2 regions of the Halanaerobium sehlinense genome follow, and region 2 is predicted to be linked to the other one. Evidence: a T-box and tRNA genes for the amino acid it is inferred to sense, from the RefSeq annotation. Region 2 holds a T-box; the other holds one or more tRNA genes.
What was found. The T-box of region 2 lies ahead of serS (serine--tRNA ligase). A T-box ahead of a tRNA ligase gene usually reads a tRNA of that ligase, here a tRNA-Ser.

Region 1: it has a tRNA-Ser gene. The T-box ahead of serS (serine--tRNA ligase) is inferred to sense a tRNA for this amino acid. The anticodon was not compared.

What each region holds. Positions count from the first base shown of each region.
Region 1 is NZ_AP042442.1:113,959-122,667, forward strand. It holds gene ACZ446_RS00515 (hypothetical protein) at 1-1,118, shown strand, start outside; gene ACZ446_RS00520 (hypothetical protein) at 1,234-1,500, shown strand; gene ACZ446_RS00525 (hypothetical protein) at 1,493-1,846, shown strand; tRNA gene ACZ446_RS00530 (tRNA-Arg) at 2,231-2,307, shown strand; gene tadA (tRNA adenosine(34) deaminase TadA) at 2,560-3,024, shown strand; tRNA gene ACZ446_RS00540 (tRNA-Ser) at 3,011-3,103, shown strand; tRNA gene ACZ446_RS00545 (tRNA-Ser) at 3,214-3,305, shown strand; RNA gene ffs (signal recognition particle sRNA large type) at 3,337-3,603, shown strand; gene dnaX (DNA polymerase III subunit gamma/tau) at 3,670-5,541, shown strand; gene ACZ446_RS00560 (YbaB/EbfC family nucleoid-associated protein) at 5,543-5,851, shown strand; gene recR (recombination mediator RecR) at 5,851-6,450, shown strand; gene guaB (IMP dehydrogenase) at 6,750-8,213, shown strand; gene trxB (thioredoxin-disulfide reductase) at 8,423-8,709, shown strand, end outside.
Region 2 is NZ_AP042442.1:2,811,713-2,820,421, reverse strand. It holds gene ald (alanine dehydrogenase) at 1-973, shown strand, start outside; gene alr (alanine racemase) at 1,040-2,167, shown strand; T-box leader at 2,292-2,501, shown strand; gene serS (serine--tRNA ligase) at 2,618-3,886, shown strand; gene ACZ446_RS13650 (bifunctional 2-keto-4-hydroxyglutarate aldolase/2-keto-3-deoxy-6-phosphogluconate aldolase) at 4,269-4,919, shown strand; gene ACZ446_RS13645 (PfkB family carbohydrate kinase) at 5,297-6,319, shown strand; gene ACZ446_RS13640 (sugar kinase) at 6,420-7,379, shown strand; gene ACZ446_RS13635 (bifunctional diguanylate cyclase/phosphodiesterase) at 7,507-8,709, opposite strand, start outside.

The sequences.
Region 1 (8,709 bases), 150 kb from region 2:
CTGGAATTCATATATGTCGAGAAATTTCATTAATGAGTATCCAGTATGATTCTAATTTAAAAAATGGAAATGCGGATGATTTTAAGGATATAATAAAGAAAATTTTTAAAAACATAATTTTTAATGAACATCTTTTTGAAGTCAAATCAATTATGGCATTAAAAAAGAACAAAATCTTTAATGCAATGAATAAAAATCTTAAGAAAAAAGAATTTGCCTTAAAAGTTTGGCATATAATAAAAAATGAATTATCTAGTAGTTTAAAAGATTGGGTCATTTTTCACCCTTTACCAAGAGTGACAACAAAATCACTAAAATTAGAATTTGATGGGCTGTCTCTATTAAATTCAGAGGATAAAGAATTTTGGAATATGCTAGCAAATGAGTATCCTGCTTTAGAGTTTTGGGATCCTAAAAAAGGAAAACAATTTGATAGCAATGATAATATGTTTTCTAATAAATCTCCAAAATCATGGTTGGTTTGTGAAGTTAGTGGTTCAAAAGATATTTCTAAAAAAAGAGCTTCAATTTTGATGCGTAAATTTATTGGTGTTATATTGGCTCACTTATATATTGAAGATTCTTCTGTGCTTGCACATAGTGAAAGTGTGAAAACAACATATTCAATGCAAATATCTTCTGATATTAATACAAGGTTTAATTATTCATATATTGGAGTTATTTTGCATTCATTATTAATAGATTTAGAAATCACTTCTGAAGTTATGAATAAAGTTAAGAATTGGTATAAAAAACAAACTGAATCTGATAAATCTGATAGGGCAAGTAAAGGGGCTCAGTTTATTCAATATGGGATAACTAGAGAAACTGAGTTAGATAAATTCCTTCATTATTTTATTTCGTTAGACGCATTGTTTGGTGTGGACGGCAAAGTGGAGGAGAGTATAATTGAAGGAGTTTCTAATACTAATATGAGAGTAAATAAAGAAAAAATAAAAAGAATTTATAAATTGAGATCTGATTTAGTTCATGGTGGTTCTAGTTATATTAATGATTGGAAAGGCATAATAGGCTATCGAAATCATTTTAAGTCTTATCCTTTGAGAGATGTACAGGAAATTGCTTTGAAATCTTTAGTTAATTACTTTGAAAACTAATAATGCTTTTGAGCCTACTTAGAAAGGACTAATTATTATGGGTAATTATATTTATGCTCTGATAAAATTTGGTAAAGAAAAACATATAAAAAGCTTTCAGAATGGTATATTATATATGAATCCCCTTTCTTATTTTAAAGGGATAGAAGAACAAGATAGATCAAGGGGAGATAAAAATGAAGGACTACATAGGTATATACAGCCGGAATTCGCAAACATTAAGATTGGTGATCATGTAATTGACAATAATGATATTACAAAACCTGTAGAAATAAGAAGAGATAAAGAACAAGGTGCTAATTTGTTTTGCATGTATGCTATTGATTTCAAAAGATTAAAAAACAATGAATTTAAATTGAAACTAAAAAAAAGAAATGAATGAATTTGGTGACACTGGCTTGATTATTTTAGATTGTCTTGAATTCTTTAAAAAAATTAATGCAGCGATTTATTTAGAAAACAAAAAGTTATATAATGATGCAATTGAACCATTAGGAGATGGATTAGTTGAATATGTTGATAAAAACACCTATAGTGGTAGGATGGGTTTATTTAAAAAGTTTAAGGGCTATAGTCATCAAAATGAATTCAGAATAGCGTTAGATGTACCAGAATCCTTATTAGATATCAATGATGTTTTTAAACTGGATATTGGAGATATAAGTGATATTACAAAAATATTTAAAACCAGAGAATTTGATAATATAATGGAAATAAAGATTGAATAAATAGTGATCAAAATTTTAAATTAAACAAATTATAATTTATGGAAGCTTTTAGTTCAAAAACCCCATCCAATCAAGAACAAAAAATCTTGACTTTTTCACCTAAATAATGTAGTCTAAATACACGTAGGGATAATCGAATCAGAAGTGATGAAACCTAAAAGATCAGATGCTTTTCAAATTTTCATACTGGAAATTTTACTTAAATAACTCTAAATATTTTCTAAAAATGGTCTTTTTTATTGTCGTCAAGACAGCTTACTAACTAACTTAAACAGCTCACAAAGGCTGTTAGTTCAATGAATATAATTTTTTATTAAAAATCACTTGACGATAATAAGAGTAACTGTTATAATATTTATTGTTGCTTAAGAAAAGTTTTAGCGTGCGCCTGTAGCTCAACTGGATAGAGCGTCTGACTACGGATCAGAAGGCTAGGGGTTCGACTCCTCTCAGGTGCGCCATTTTAAATATTAAGCCGCCAAAAAATGAGCGGTTTTTCAATAAAATATATTTTACTTTAGTAACTAAAGCAGCTGATCTTAAAACCAGCTGCTATTTTTTATGCGAAAATTTATTTATATGTGATTTCAATCTACTTATTAACTGATTTTAAGGCAAATTTTTCAGAGAAAATCCTTGCAAAAAATATTGGCAGCTGTTATAATAATTGATGTTGCAAGTTGAAAAATTGCATTATTTACAGGAGATATTCTATGGAAGATGATATAAAATATATGAAAATGGCTCTGGCAGAAGCTAGGAAGGCTTACCAAAGAGCTGAAGTTCCAATCGGTGCAGTTGTTGTCTGTAATGATCAGGTTGTTGGCCGTGGGTTTAATCTCCGGGAGCAAACTCAGGACCCAACTTCTCATGCTGAAATGATTGCTCTGAGAGAAGCTGCCGAAAATGAGGCTAGCTGGCGCCTGGAAGACTGCCAGCTTTATGTGACTCTGGAACCCTGTCCGATGTGTGCAGGAGCAATTCTGCAGTCTAGAATTAAACGTCTTGTTTATGGAGCCAGTGATCCCAAAGCGGGAGCTGTTGATAGCCTATATCAGCTTTTAAATGATGGGCGTTTTAATCATCAGGTAGAAGTTAAAAAAGGTGTTATGGAGGATGAGTCAGCTCAGCTTTTAAAAGATTTTTTCCGTGAGTTAAGACAACGGAAGGATGGGTGAGTCTGGCTGAAACCGCTCGACTCGAAATCGAGTAGACAGTTCTGCTGTCTCGAGGGTTCAAATCCCTCTCCTTCCGCCATTAGATTTTGATCAACCATAGAATTGTATATAAATTTTCAAAGTAGAGACTTAGAATTGGAGTGATTGGATTTATCCTACCTCCAACTTCTTATATCCTACTTCTTTTACGGAGAGGTGTCCGAGTCTGGCTTAAGGGGCCCGCCTGGAAAGCGGGTGTAGGCTCAAACCTACCGAGGGTTCGAATCCCTCCCTCTCCGCCATTAAAATTTTATAATTTTTGTTAAGATTTGGCCGCACTAGATGGGGTGGTAGCGGTACCCTATAACCTGCAACCCGCTATAGCAGGATTGATGCCGTGGCTGAGGATTTTTTCTTTCAGGGTCTGGCCCTGATAAGTAGTGTTGACAATTGGGTCTCGCGCAATGGAGTCTTGTGAACCCCGTCAGGTCCGGGAGGAAGCAGCGGTAAGCAAGTCGCTCCATGTGCCGCGAGGGTGCCTGGTTCGAGCCAACTGTCAGGGTAACGCCTGGGAGAAAATCTTCGAAACACGGTGTGCGGCCACTTTTTTAAAACACCCGGAATAGGGTGTTTTTGTTATATAATACTATTTTAGAGGTGAAAAAAATGTCCTTTCTCTCTCTTTACAGAAAATATCGGCCTGAAAATTTCAATGATTTAATTGGGCAGGATCAGGTTAAACAGACTTTGAAAAATGCTTTAAAAAATGACAGAGTTGCTCATGCCTATCTTTTTGCTGGGCCTAGAGGTACAGGCAAGACTTCGACTGCAAAGGTCTTTGCCAAATCTCTTAATTGTGCTAACCCATCTCCAGAATTTGAGCCGTGTGGTGAGTGTAATTCCTGTCAGCGTATAGAAAAAGGAAACTCTCTTGATGTAATTGAAATTGATGCTGCTTCCAACCGTGGTATTGATGAAATTAGAGAACTGAGAGAAAAGGTCAAATTTTATCCTGGAGAAGGCAAGTATAAGGTTTATATCATTGATGAGGTACATATGCTGACTAAAGGTGCTTTTAATGCTCTTTTAAAAACTTTAGAAGAACCTCCAGAAAGTGTTGTTTTTATTTTAGCAACAACTGAACCACATGAGGTTATTACAACAATTATGTCACGCTGTCAGCGTTTTGATTTTAGCCTTTTAACTTTAAATAATCTTAAACAGCGTTTGAAATTTATTGTGGATTCTGAGGGTTATGAAATTGAAAAAGAAGCTCTTGATATTTTAGCACGTAGTGCTAGAGGTGGAATGAGGGATGCAATTAGTCTTTTAGATCAGGCAATTTCTTTTAGTGACGGTCAGCTCAATGCAGAGGAAATCACAAGAATGCTTGGGCGAATTGATAAATCAGATTTAAAACAATTTTTAATTTATTTAAGTAAAAAGCAGAGCCAACCTGCTTTAGAATTATTAAATAAGCAATTAGAATCTGGTTTAGGAATAGAAAGGTTTAGCGATGAGTTGATTGAATATTGTCGCGAGTTGCTTTTGATAAAAGAATGTGGTATTGATTCTGGAATCTTGGAGTATTCCCAAAGCTATTTAGAAGAAATTTCTTCTGTGGCTGCTAATTTAAGCACTAAAGAGATAACCAAAATCATAGATGAATTTGCTTCTTTAAAAGAAAAATTACGTTCAAGTTCTAGACCCCGTTTACAATTGGAGATAAGTGTTATAAAATTAAGTAGTAGAGAGAGCAGTGGCAGTGGATTAGAAGCTAGACTCTCTGAAATTGAATTTAAACTAAATAATTTATTAACTAAAAAAGATAGTTCTAATCTCAAAAAAGAAATGCCTTCTAAAAATTTGGATCTAAGTTCTGAAGCGGCTGAAGATGATATTAATAAAGAGACAGTTGAGCCTATAAATGAGAACTCAGTTCAGCAAAAAAGTGAGGCAGAAGAGGACTCTAAATCTGAAAGAAAAAGAAAGTCTAAAGCTTCAGCAGTTGAGGAAGATGTTAAAACAGATAAAACTGCTGGAACAGGAAATCTCTCTTTAAAACAGGTCAAAGATAATTGGGGTCAAGTCTTAAACGAAATTAGACAGCTTGATGTTTCTGTACAGGCACTTTTAAGAGAAGGAGAACCACTGGCTGTAGATCAAAAAACAGTCACTATAGCTTTTCCTGAAACTAAGAAATTTCATTATAAAGGTGCTGTTTCGAACAAAGCACTGATTATTGGGGTTTTAAGAAATGTTTTAAATGAAGCTGTAGAGTTAGAGCTGCAGCTTGGTATTAAAAAAAAAGAAATAAATGAAACAGATTTTAATCAAACTGGAAATAATGATCCTTCTGTAGTTGAAGATAAAAGCAGTAGTCAAAAGAACAAAAAAACTAAAACACCGGCTTCTAAATCTAAGCTAAAAAATAATGATTTCGCTGGTGATTTAGATATAGAAAATCTGGCCAGAATATTTTCTGGTGAAATTATTGAAGTAGACCAAACAATTTTGGAAAATAGGGGAGGAAAATAAAATGAATATGCAAAAAATGATGAAACAGGCACAAAAGATGCAGGCTAAGATGGCTAAGATGCAGGAAGAATTAGAAGAAAAGACACTTGAAGCTACTGCTGGTGGTGGAGCAGTTAAAGTAGTAGTTAACGGTAAGCAGGAAGTCGTTGACCTACAGATTGACCCGGAAGTAGTTGACCCAGAGGATGTAGAAATGCTTGAAGATTTAGTTCTGGCAGCTGTTAATCAGGGTATGAGAGAAGTTCAAGAAATGGTAAATGAAGAAATGGGTAAAGTGACTGGTGGAATGAATCTACCAGGGATGCCTTAATGAATCCATATCCTAAACCTATGGGGAAATTGATCGGCGAGCTCAGTAAACTGCCTGGAATAGGGCCTAAAACTGCTCGCCGTCTTTCTTTTTATATACTGGGTCAGCCCAAAAATGATGTAAAAAATCTCGCAGATGCTTTAATTGAAGCGCGCGAAAAAATAAATTACTGTTCTAATTGTAATCACTTAACTGAAGGTGAAACCTGCTCTTTCTGTCAGTCAGAAGAAAGGGACCGGACTTCAATTTGTGTAGTAGAAAGTCCACGTGATGTTGTGGCGATGGAAAAGACTGGAGAGTACAATGGTCTTTATCATGTACTGCATGGAGCTATTTCACCAATGGATGGAATCGGACCAGATGAAATAAAAATTAGATCACTTATTCCTCGGCTGGAAAAAGACCAGGTTAAAGAGGTTATTGTGGCAACAGACCCTAATGCAGAAGGTGATGCTACCGCAATGTATCTTGCTAAACTGATCAAACCTCTAGGGGTTAAGGTGACTCGCATAGCTCACGGAATTCCTGTTGGAGGAGATTTAGAGTATGCAGATGAGGTCACTCTTTCCAAGGCCTTAGAAGGAAGAAGAGAATTATAGTATGTGCAGCTTCCGTTTGCGGAAGCATAAAATGGCAAATATTTAAGGAATCCACTATTTTTAGTCAGGAATAGTGGATTTTTTAAAAAGGAAGTAATCCCATCATCATTTATGGAAATAAATGGTCCTGTAAACGGTAGGTGTACGTTAATTCGCTTGACATTTGGCTGCTGCTTTGTTAAAATACTTAAAATATTAGATTCATTTTCGGATAATAAATATCCAATGATTATATTCAATTACATATATTTATAAAATTCTATAAGTATTAATTTTCACAAAAATCTAGGAGGTTGGTTATGGAAAAAATAATTAAAGAAGGCTTGACTTTTGATGATGTTCTGCTGGTACCTGCAGAATCTAATGTAGTCCCAAAAGAAGTAAGTACAAGATCTAAACTGACTGATGAAATTTATTTAAACACACCGATTATCTCAGCTGGAATGGATACAGTTACTGAAGGTGATATGGCGATTGCAATGGCTAGAGAAGGTGGACTTGGTGTAATCCATAAAAATATGCCAATTCAGGTTCAGGCTGCTGAAGTTGACCGGGTAAAACGTTCTGAAAGTGGAGTTATAGTTGATCCTTTCTTTTTGTCTCCAGACGCTTTAATAGAAGAAGCAGAGGCTTTGATGTCTAAATATCACATTTCAGGAGTGCCGATTGTTGATAAAGACGAAAAGTTATTGGGGATACTAACAAATAGAGATCTTCGTTTTGTCGAAGATTATAAGCGCCCTGTTTCTGAAGTTATGACTGATGAAGAACTTGTTACTGCTCCTGTTGGAACCGATTTAGAAGGAGCAAAAGAGCAGCTTCGCAAGCATAAAATTGAAAAACTGCCAATAGTAGATGATGATGGAGTCTTAAGAGGTTTGATTACTATTAAAGATATTGAAAAAGCAAAACAGTATCCACTTGCTTCTAAAGATAAACAGGGAAGATTATTAGCTGCAGCAGCAGTTGGTACTGGTGCAGATACCGATGAGCGTGTTGCTGCTTTAGTTGAAGCTGGTGTAGATATTTTAGTTATTGATACAGCACACGGACATTCTCAAAATGTATTGAATGTAGTAGAAAAAATTAAAAACAAATATCCTGAATTACCTATAATAGCTGGAAACGTAGCAACAGCAGAAGCAACCGAAGCTTTGATTAAAGCGGGCGCGGATGTAGTTAAGGTTGGAATTGGACCTGGTTCAATTTGTACAACTAGAGTTGTTGCAGGAGTAGGTGTCCCTCAAATTACAGCAATTAATGATTCTGCTCAGGTAGCTCAAAAGTATGGTAAAACTGTTATCGCAGATGGTGGTATAAAATACTCCGGAGATATTGTCAAAGCTATTTCTGCAGGTGCCAGTACAGTTATGATCGGAAGCCTACTGGCAGGTACAGAAGAGAGCCCGGGTGAATTAGAAATTTATAAAGGCAGAAGTTATAAAGTCTATCGAGGAATGGGTTCAGTTGGAGCAATGAAAAAAGGAAGTAAAGACCGTTATTTCCAGGAAGACGAAACTGAAGCAGAAAAATTTGTGCCTGAGGGAATTGAAGGAAGAGTCCCATATAAGGGTACTTTATCAGAAACCATTTATCAGCTGGTTGGAGGGTTAAAATCAGGTATGGGTTATTGTGGAACTCCTGATATTGATACTCTAATTAATGATTCAAAAATGATAAAAATATCTGCAGCTGGCCTGCGTGAGAGTCACCCACACGATGTTAAGGTGACAAAAGAAGCTCCAAATTACAGTGTTGATTAAAACTAAAATTATTATTTGAGATTAACTCTCTGCTTTATCTGCAGAGAGTTTTCTTTTGCGATCAAAGTTCTGTTAACGCTGCAGCCTTTGTTGCTAGTTTAACAGAAAAAAGTAAAGAATAGTAATACTATAATATTTGAAAGTTAAGATATAAATCGGATTAAATTAATATTAATTTATATAAAAGTTTTAAACAGGGGGAATTAATAATGAGCGATAAAAATAGACAGGAAGAGAATTTAATAATTATTGGTGGTGGACCTGGTGGGTTATCTGCTTCAATTTATGCTGCTAGAAATGGAGTAGCCCCACTTGTCTTAAATGGACCAGAGCCTGGAGGGCAAATTACAACAACCTCTGAATTAGAAAATTATCCTGGTTTTCCAGAGCCGATTGGTGGTTTTGAGCTAACACAAAAAATGACCGAACAGGCTGAAAATTTTGGTGTACGTTTGGAATACGAAAGTGCTGAGAAAGTTGATTTTTCAGGAGATAA
Region 2 (8,709 bases):
GAAATCTGGTGCTGAAATAATAGCTGAAAAAAGGGAATTATTTGATAAAGCAGAAATGATAGTTAAAGTTAAAGAACCATTAAGAGAAGAATATGAATTTTTTAGAGAAGGTCAAATTCTTTTTACATATTTGCATTTAGCAGCTAATAAAGAATTAACAGATTTTTTAATAGATAAAAAGATAACAGCAGTAGCTTATGAAACAGTTCAAAATGAAGAAGGTGAATTGCCTCTTCTGACTCCAATGAGTGAAGTTGCTGGCAGGTTATCCGTTCAAGCTGCAGCAGCTTATCTAGAAAAGCCAAAAGGTGGAAGTGGAGTGCTTTTAGGAGGTGTTCCTGGAGTTAAGCCTGCAAAAGTTGTAGTAGTTGGGGGAGGAATTGTTGGTCGGAATGCAGCTAAAGTAGCTTTTGGTATGGGTGCAGAAGTAACAATTATGGATATCAAGCAATCTACAATGCGATATATAGATGATATCTTCCAAAGCAGCATTAGAACAATTATGTCTAATCCCGCTCATATAGCAGAAGAAGTTAAGGATGCTGATTTAGTTGTTGGGGCTGTTTTAATTCCTGGAGCGAAAGCACCAAATCTTGTTACAGAAGAAATGATAAAAAATATGAAGGCTGGTTCTGTAATAGTTGATGTTGCAATTGATCAAGGAGGCTGTATTGAAGGAACTTATCCGACAACCCATGATGAGCCTGTATTCAAAAAGCATGGAGTTATTCACTATTCTGTTGCAAATATGCCAGGAGCGGTAGCTAGAACTTCAACCTTTGCTTTAACAAATGCAACTCTTAGCTATATAAATAAATTGGCATCTAGAGGTTATCAAAAAGCAATGCTGGATGATTATTCTTTAGCTTTAGGATTAAATGTTTATCAGGGAAATATAGTTTGTCAGGCTGTTGCTGAAAGTTTTGGCTATGACTATCAGGATTTAGATCAATTATTAGCTGAGTGGAACTAAGAAGTTAATCACTTTAGATATTTAACTAATATTTTTAACAAATTACCAAAAGATGGAGGAAAAAAGATGGAACTGCAGTTAAAAAGGCCAACCTGGATTGAGATTAATCTTGGTTCTTTAAAAAATAATTATAATTTTATTCGCAGTAAAATTCCAAATAAAACTAAGATTGCTGCAGTTGTTAAAGCAAATGCTTATGGTCATGGAGCAGTAAGGGTTGCCCAAGAATTATCACAGTTAGGTGTAGAATATTTTTGTGTTGGAAGTCCTGATGAAGGACTTGAATTAAGAGATGCTGGAATTGAAAAACCAATTTTAGTCTTAGCTGAAATTTTGCCTTCTCAAATAAATGACGTTATAACTGGTAATTTAATTCAGACTGCTGCTAGTTTAGAAACACTTAAAGAATTAAATAAGGCTGCCTCTAGATTTGGTAAAATTATAAAAGTTCATTTAAATATAGATACGGGAATGGGAAGAATCGGATTTTTTCCTAAAGAAATTATAGATGTTTTTGAATGTTTAAAGGGATTAGATTTTATCAAACTAGATGGCCTTTTTTCCCATCTGGCTCAGGCTGATGAAGCAGATAAGGAATATTCGTATCTACAGCTCCAGAAATTTAATTCTCTTATGAAATCTTTAAATAATGAAAAAGTTGAGATACCTATGATCCATATTGCCAACAGTGCTGCTGTTATAGATTTAGTAGAAACTTATTTGGATTTAATTAGGCCAGGTGTTATCCTTTATGGACTTTTACCTTCTAAAGATTTAAATAAAGATGCTGATTTAGAACCAGTTTTATCATTTAAAACAAAAGTAACTCAAATCCGAGAAGTTCCTGCCAATTCTTTTATTAGTTATGGTTCAACTTATAAAACTCAGTCTAAAGAAAAGCTTGCCGTTTTACCAGTTGGTTATAAAGATGGATATCCCCGACTTCTTTCAAATAAGGGTGAAGTTTTAATTAGAGGTGAGAGGGCTCCGATTAGAGGTAGAGTTTGTATGGGACAGACAATTGTTAGTGTGGATCATCTTGACCAAGTTAAAGTTGGTGATGAGGTTGTTTTGATTGGTAAGCAAAAAAACGAAGAAATATCTGCTGCTGAAATTGCAGAACTCTGTGGAACTATAAATTATGAAATTGTCTGCAGCTTAAATGATAGATTAGAAAAAATATATTTAAAATAACTATTTAATTTTAAACTGGAGAAAAAAAGAAAAATATATTTTATTGAGTAGATTTTAATAAATTTAACTTGAATTAAGGAAAACCCTGTAATATAATAAGCATAACAAATAAATAGCCAACTATCTAAAAGCTGTGAAAGACAATAGTAAATTTATTAACTGAAATAAGAGAGCTGATGGCTGCTGTAAATTGGCCAGTTAATTTTTGAATCCAGTCTGGAGCTGTGAAGCTGAAAGTAATTAGATTAAGCTGAACCGGTTGAGTCCGTTAAAACTATTTAAGAGGCAGCTGAGCTGTCATTAGGGTGGCACCACGAGTAATCTCGTCCCTTTTTAGGGAGGAGTTTTTTTGTTTTTATCTTACTTTATATTCTAGAAGTTATTTAATTTTTAGTTCAAATCAAGGTTATAATTCAAATTAAGCATAATCTTTAAAGGAGGAATTAGAGAATGTTAGATATGAGATTTATAAGAGAAAACCCAGAAATTGTAGAAGAATCGATGGAAAAGAGAAATATGGAGTCTCCAATTGAAAAATTTAAAGAACTTGATGATGAAAGACGAGATCTTTTATATGAAGCTGAGCAGTTAAAACATAAGCGTAATGTTAATTCTGATAAAATTGGAGAGCTAAAAAGAAATGGAGAAGATGCTTCTGATCTCATTGCAGAAATGCAGGATGTTTCTCAAAAAATTAAGGGATTAGATCAAAAAGTTGCAGATGTAGAAGCAAAACTAAATGATTTACTTCTTGGAATTCCAAATATTCCCCATGAATCTGTACCAGTTGGTTCAGACGAAGAAGACAATAAAGAACTTAGAAAATGGGGTGAACCAAGAAAATTTGATTTTGAATACAAAGCACATTGGGATATCGGAGAGGATTTAGATATCTTAGATTTTGAAAGGGGAGGGAAAGTAACTGGAACCCGTTTTACTTTTCTTAAAGGAGCAGGTGCAAGGTTAGAGCGAGCATTAATCAACTTTATGCTTAATCTACATACTGATGAGCATGGTTATAAGGAGGTTTTCCCACCTTTCATAGCTAATGCAGATAGTATGACAGGGACAGGACAGCTGCCTAAATTTAAGAAGGATATGTTTAAACTTGAAGGTTTAGATTATTATTTAATCCCAACTGCTGAAGTTCCAGTAACTAACCTTTATCGTGATGAAATTCTTGATGTGGATCAGCTTCCCGAATATTTAACAGCTTATAGTGCCTGTTTTAGAGCTGAAGCTGGTGCTCATGGTCGTGATACTAGAGGTATAATTCGTCAGCATCAGTTTAACAAGGTTGAAATGGTTAAATTTGTAAAACCTGAAGATTCCTATGATGAGTTAGAAAAAATAACAGCTGATGCAGAAGATGTACTTCAGAAATTAGAGCTTCCGTATCGGGTAGTAAGTCTTTGTACAGGGGATTTAACTTTCTCTTCTGCAAAAACTTATGATTTAGAAGTTTGGATGCCAGCTTATGAAAGCTATAGAGAGATTTCTTCTTGTTCTAATTTTGAAGATTTTCAGGCAAGAAGAGCTGGAATTCGCTATCGACCAGAGCCTGATGCAAGCACAGAATTTGTTCATACTTTAAATGGATCCGGGTTGGCAATAGGAAGAACAGTAGCTGCAATATTAGAAAATTATCAGAATGAAGACGGTACAGTTACTGTGCCAGAAGTGTTAAGACCATTTATGGGAACTGATGTAATTAAATAATTAGTTACTTCATTTATAATTTAAAACTGAATTAATTTAAATAATTGTTAAAAAACAAATATTTTATTTGAAAGAGCTCTTTTTAGGGCTCTTTTTATTTTTTTAAAAATTTTTTTATATTTTTTTAAAAAAAAGAAGGAATATTACCTTGAGTCTAGAATTATATAAAACGAGGTATAAATAAAACAGTGTTTTACTATAAGAAACATAATTTTAAAATTATATTTTTGTAGTAATTTTTTGAGATAAAGCCGGGTTTTAATTTGATTATTTAATTTATTGTGCTTTCTAAAAACGGAATATTAAAATACCGGCTAAAAATTAGAGAAAATCGTTGAGCTGTTTTTACAAAAAGATTTAAAATTTAAAGGAGGCTTATTTAATGAGTAAAATTGAAGATTTAAAAAGGGTTGAAGAAACTGGTATTGTTGCTGTTGTTAGGGCTGAAAATGCAGAAAAAGCATTGAAAATTACAGAGGCTGTAAAAAAAGGTGGTATTGAAGCCATTGAAATTACTATGACTGTTCCGGGAGCTGTTGATGTAATCAAGCAGTTGACTGATGAGTACAGCAAAGATGAAATTTTAATTGGTGCAGGTTCTGTCTTAGATGCAGAGACTGCTAGAGCCTGCATTTTAGCTGGAGCTGAATATATAGTCTCTCCTTCTCTAGATGAAGAAACTATTGCTATGTGTAACCGCTATCAAAAAGCTGTTATGCCTGGAGCAATGAGTGTAACTGAAGTAGTTAAAGCAATGAAATATGGTGCAGATATCGTTAAAATTTTCCCTGCGACTTTATTTGGACCTAAGATAATAAAAGCTGTTAAAGGTCCTTTACCACAAGCACCTCTAATGCCTACAGGCGGAGTTAGCTTAGATAATGTTAAGGATTGGATTAAAGCTGGAAGCTTAGCTGTTGGTGTAGGTAGTTCCTTAAGTAAGGGAGCCAAGACTGGTGACTATGAGCAGGTAACAGAAACTGCTAAAGAATTTATTAGATTGATTAAGGAAGCCAGAGCAGAAATGAATTAAATTTTTATTTCAAAATTATTTTTAAGAATAACTAGCATTCATCTCTCAGCTAACTCAGCTTGCCTTCCCGATCAGCACCTCGTGTGCTGCGGTCAGCTCAAAACATCCTGTCTTTCGAGCTGAGTTAGCGGAGATATTCATAAAGTTATTCTAATAAAAATTCTAATTCATAAAAATTTAATATCATTTCTTTTAGTTAAGAAGGTTGGCTGGAGTGTTCTTATATCTGAGATCATTTTAATAAGCTGCAGAGTCTATTTTACTGATAGATGTACATTTTAAATTTAAATTTTTAATTATCATAATGTAATTGTGACTATAAATTATTTTTACTAAAATTATATTCAATTCAAAAATTATCAGGAGGTTTTTATATTATGACTAAGAAAGTTGTTACATTTGGAGAAATTATGCTGCGTTTGACACCACCTAACCATGAGCGCTTTATTCAGGCTGACACATTTAATGTGATTTATGGTGGAGGAGAGGCAAATACTGCTGTATCTTTAGCTAATTATGGTCTTGATGCTCGTTTTGTAACTAAGTTACCTGACAATCCAATTGGTCAGGCAGCTTTAAACGAAGTTCGCCGTTTTGGTGTTGATACTGATTATATTGCTCGTGGTGGAGACCGCTTAGGAATCTATTATTGTGAGAATGGTGCAAGTCAGAGACCATCAAATGTAGTTTACGATAGAGCTCATTCTGCAATTGCTGAAGCAGAAAGTGCAGATTTTGACTGGGAAGAGATTTTTGCTGATGTTGACTGGTTCCATTATACTGGAATTACTCCAGCTTTAAGTGAAAAAATGTCAGATGTTACTTTAGAAGCTGTTAAAGCTGCTAAAAAACATGGAGTAAAGGTTAGCTGTGACTTAAATTATCGTGCTAAGCTCTGGAGTAGAGAAAGAGCAGGTCAGGTAATGGAAGGTTTAATGGAATACACTGATGTTGTAATTGCTAACGAAGAAGATGCCGAAATGGTATTTGATATTAAGAGTGGTTCTGATATTACTGGTGGCGACCTTAATGTTGAAGGTTACAAAGATGTTGCCAAACAGTTAATTGATCGCTTTGACTTAGAATTAGTAGGAAGTCACTTAAGAATCAGCCACAGTGCTTCCAATAATGGTTGGTTAGTTATTCTCTTTGATGGGGAAAACTTTGTCCAGTCAACTAAATATGAGATCACAATCATTGACCGTGTTGGAGGTGGAGACTCTTTTGCAGGTGGTTTGATTTATTCTCTAGTAACTGGCAAAGATCTCCAGGAAGCTGCTGAGTTTGGTGCTGCTGCATCTGCTCTAAAACAGTCAATTCCTGGTGACTTCAACCACGTAAGTGTTAAGGAAGTAGAAACTCTTGCTGGTGGAAATGCTTCCGGAAGAGTTAAGAGATAAATAGTTAATTAATTAAAATAGGGGCTGCAGCTTAGGCTGTGGCCTTTTTTTAAATTTTAGCATTAAAGACAAATTTTTATTTTTTTAGGAGGAATTTCAAATGATTGATCTTGTTACTATAGGGGAAACAATGGCAGCTATGGCACCAAATGAGGTAGGTTCATTAAAATATTTAAATAATTTTTCTAAGTATATAGCAGGAGCAGAATCCAATGTTGCAATTGGTGTTAAAAGGCTTGGCTTTAATTCAGGCTGGATCAGTAAACTGGGCAAGGATCCTCTTGGTGATTATGTAGAGTTTTTTGTAAGAGGTGAAGGAGTAGATGTTTCTCAGGTTAAAAGAGATGAGGAACATAGGACTGGTTTATTAATTAAAGAGATGCATACAACTAAAGAGCCAAAAGTTTTTTATTATCGCGATAATTCTGCTGCTAGTCATCTTAAAAAAGAAGATATTAATGAAGATTATATTAAAAACTCTAAACACCTTCATTTAACTGGTATTACTCCAGCTTTAAGTAATAGTGCTCAAGCTGCTTTTTTCGAAGCTTTAAGATTAGCAAGAGAAAATAATTTGAAAATTTCTTTTGACCCAAATTTGAGATTAAAGCTTTGGGACAGCATTGAAGAAATGAGGAAAGTAATGTTAGAAATTATTCCTCAGGTTAATGTTCTATTACCAGGAATTGAAGAGGGAAAAATTTTACTGGGACTTTCTGATCCAGAAGATATTATTAGAGGGTTTTATGAGATGATGGATCCTGGATCATTAATAGTTCTCAAAATTGGTTCTAAAGGAGCATTATACTATCAGGGAGATCAAATAGAACATGTTGAACCTTATTGTGTTGACAATATTGTTGATTTAATTGGAGCTGGTGATGCCTTTGCAGCAGGATTAATTACCGGACTTTTAAGAGAATTGCCGATTAGAGAAGCGGTTGAGCTGGCTAATTTAGTAGGAGCTTTATGTATCACTGTTAAAGGTGATATAGAAGGATTACCTACCTGGGAGCAGGTAGAAGTTTATCAGGGTAAAAAAGAAGAGATTCATCGGTAGTTTAAAATTTTTATTGAAATAAAGTTAAATCCCCTTTCTATGATATTATACTTCCAAAGTAGACAGTCTAATTAATTAAAATAGACTATCTACTTGGAGGTATTTTTGTATTTATTAAACTTAGTGTTTAAGACTTATTTATCAAATCAAGTATTTTTGAAAAGATCAAAGGTTTACTGAATATATAGCCCTGAATATAATCACATTTAGCAGTTTTCAATTTGGTTAACTGTTTTTCTGTTTCTACACCCTCAGCGACAACAGGTAAACCCATGCTGTGGAATAAGCTAATTAGACTATCTATGGTTTTAAAATTTTTGTACTCTAGGAATTCTTCAATTAATTTTTTATCTAATTTAACCTTTGAAAAAGAAATATAAGTTAAGTAATTTAAAGAAGAATAGCCGGTACCAAAATCATCAAGGGCAAGTTTTATTCCCAAATCCCTAAGTTGAGTTAAATAATTAACTGCCTTTTGTTCCTGGTGGATTAAGAGGCTTTCGGTAATCTCAATTTCTAGGTTAGCAGCTTTAACATTATTTTCTTTTATTTTTTCTTCAATAAAGTTTAGATAATCTATATCATTTAACTGCTGTACAGAAAAGTTGATTGATATCTTTACAGATTTATTATTCTCATTATTTAAAATAGCTAAATCTTTAATTGCTCTTTCTGTAACCCACCTTGATATATCAATAATTAGTCCACTTTCCTCTGCCACAGGAATAAATTCAGCAGGTGATATATCATGCTCTTTAAGCCTAATTAAAGCTTCTAAAGAATCAATACTTCCTGTTTTCGAATTTATTTGAGGTTGATATTTTAAATTAAAACCATTGTTTTTTAGAGCTTTTCGCAGTATTTTTCTAATCTCCTGTTTTCTTTTAATTTTATTAAACATTTCTGGTTGATAGAATAGATAATCCTGATTATAACTCTCCTTGGCTTGATACATTGCAGTATCAGCCATAGTAATTAGTTCGTAGCTATCTTTAGAATCATCTGGAAAACGGCTGATTCCGAGACTAAAATCAAGATAAAACTCGCTTTCTTCAATCAAAAATGGTTTAGTTACCAGAGCTTTTAATTTAGAAATATATTCTCTGATTTCATAATTAGAGTTAATCCCTTCTAGAAGCAGTAAAAACTCATCACCACCATATCTAGCAGCAAAAAAATTATCAGAAAAAGAATTAAGCAGCAGCTGACTAAACTTTTTTAAAAGATTGTCTCCATATATATGACCAAAGGTGTCATTGATTTCTTTAAAATTATCAAAATCAAGTAAAATGATAGTCCCTTCTTTATGATCAGCCAGTACAGAATTCAA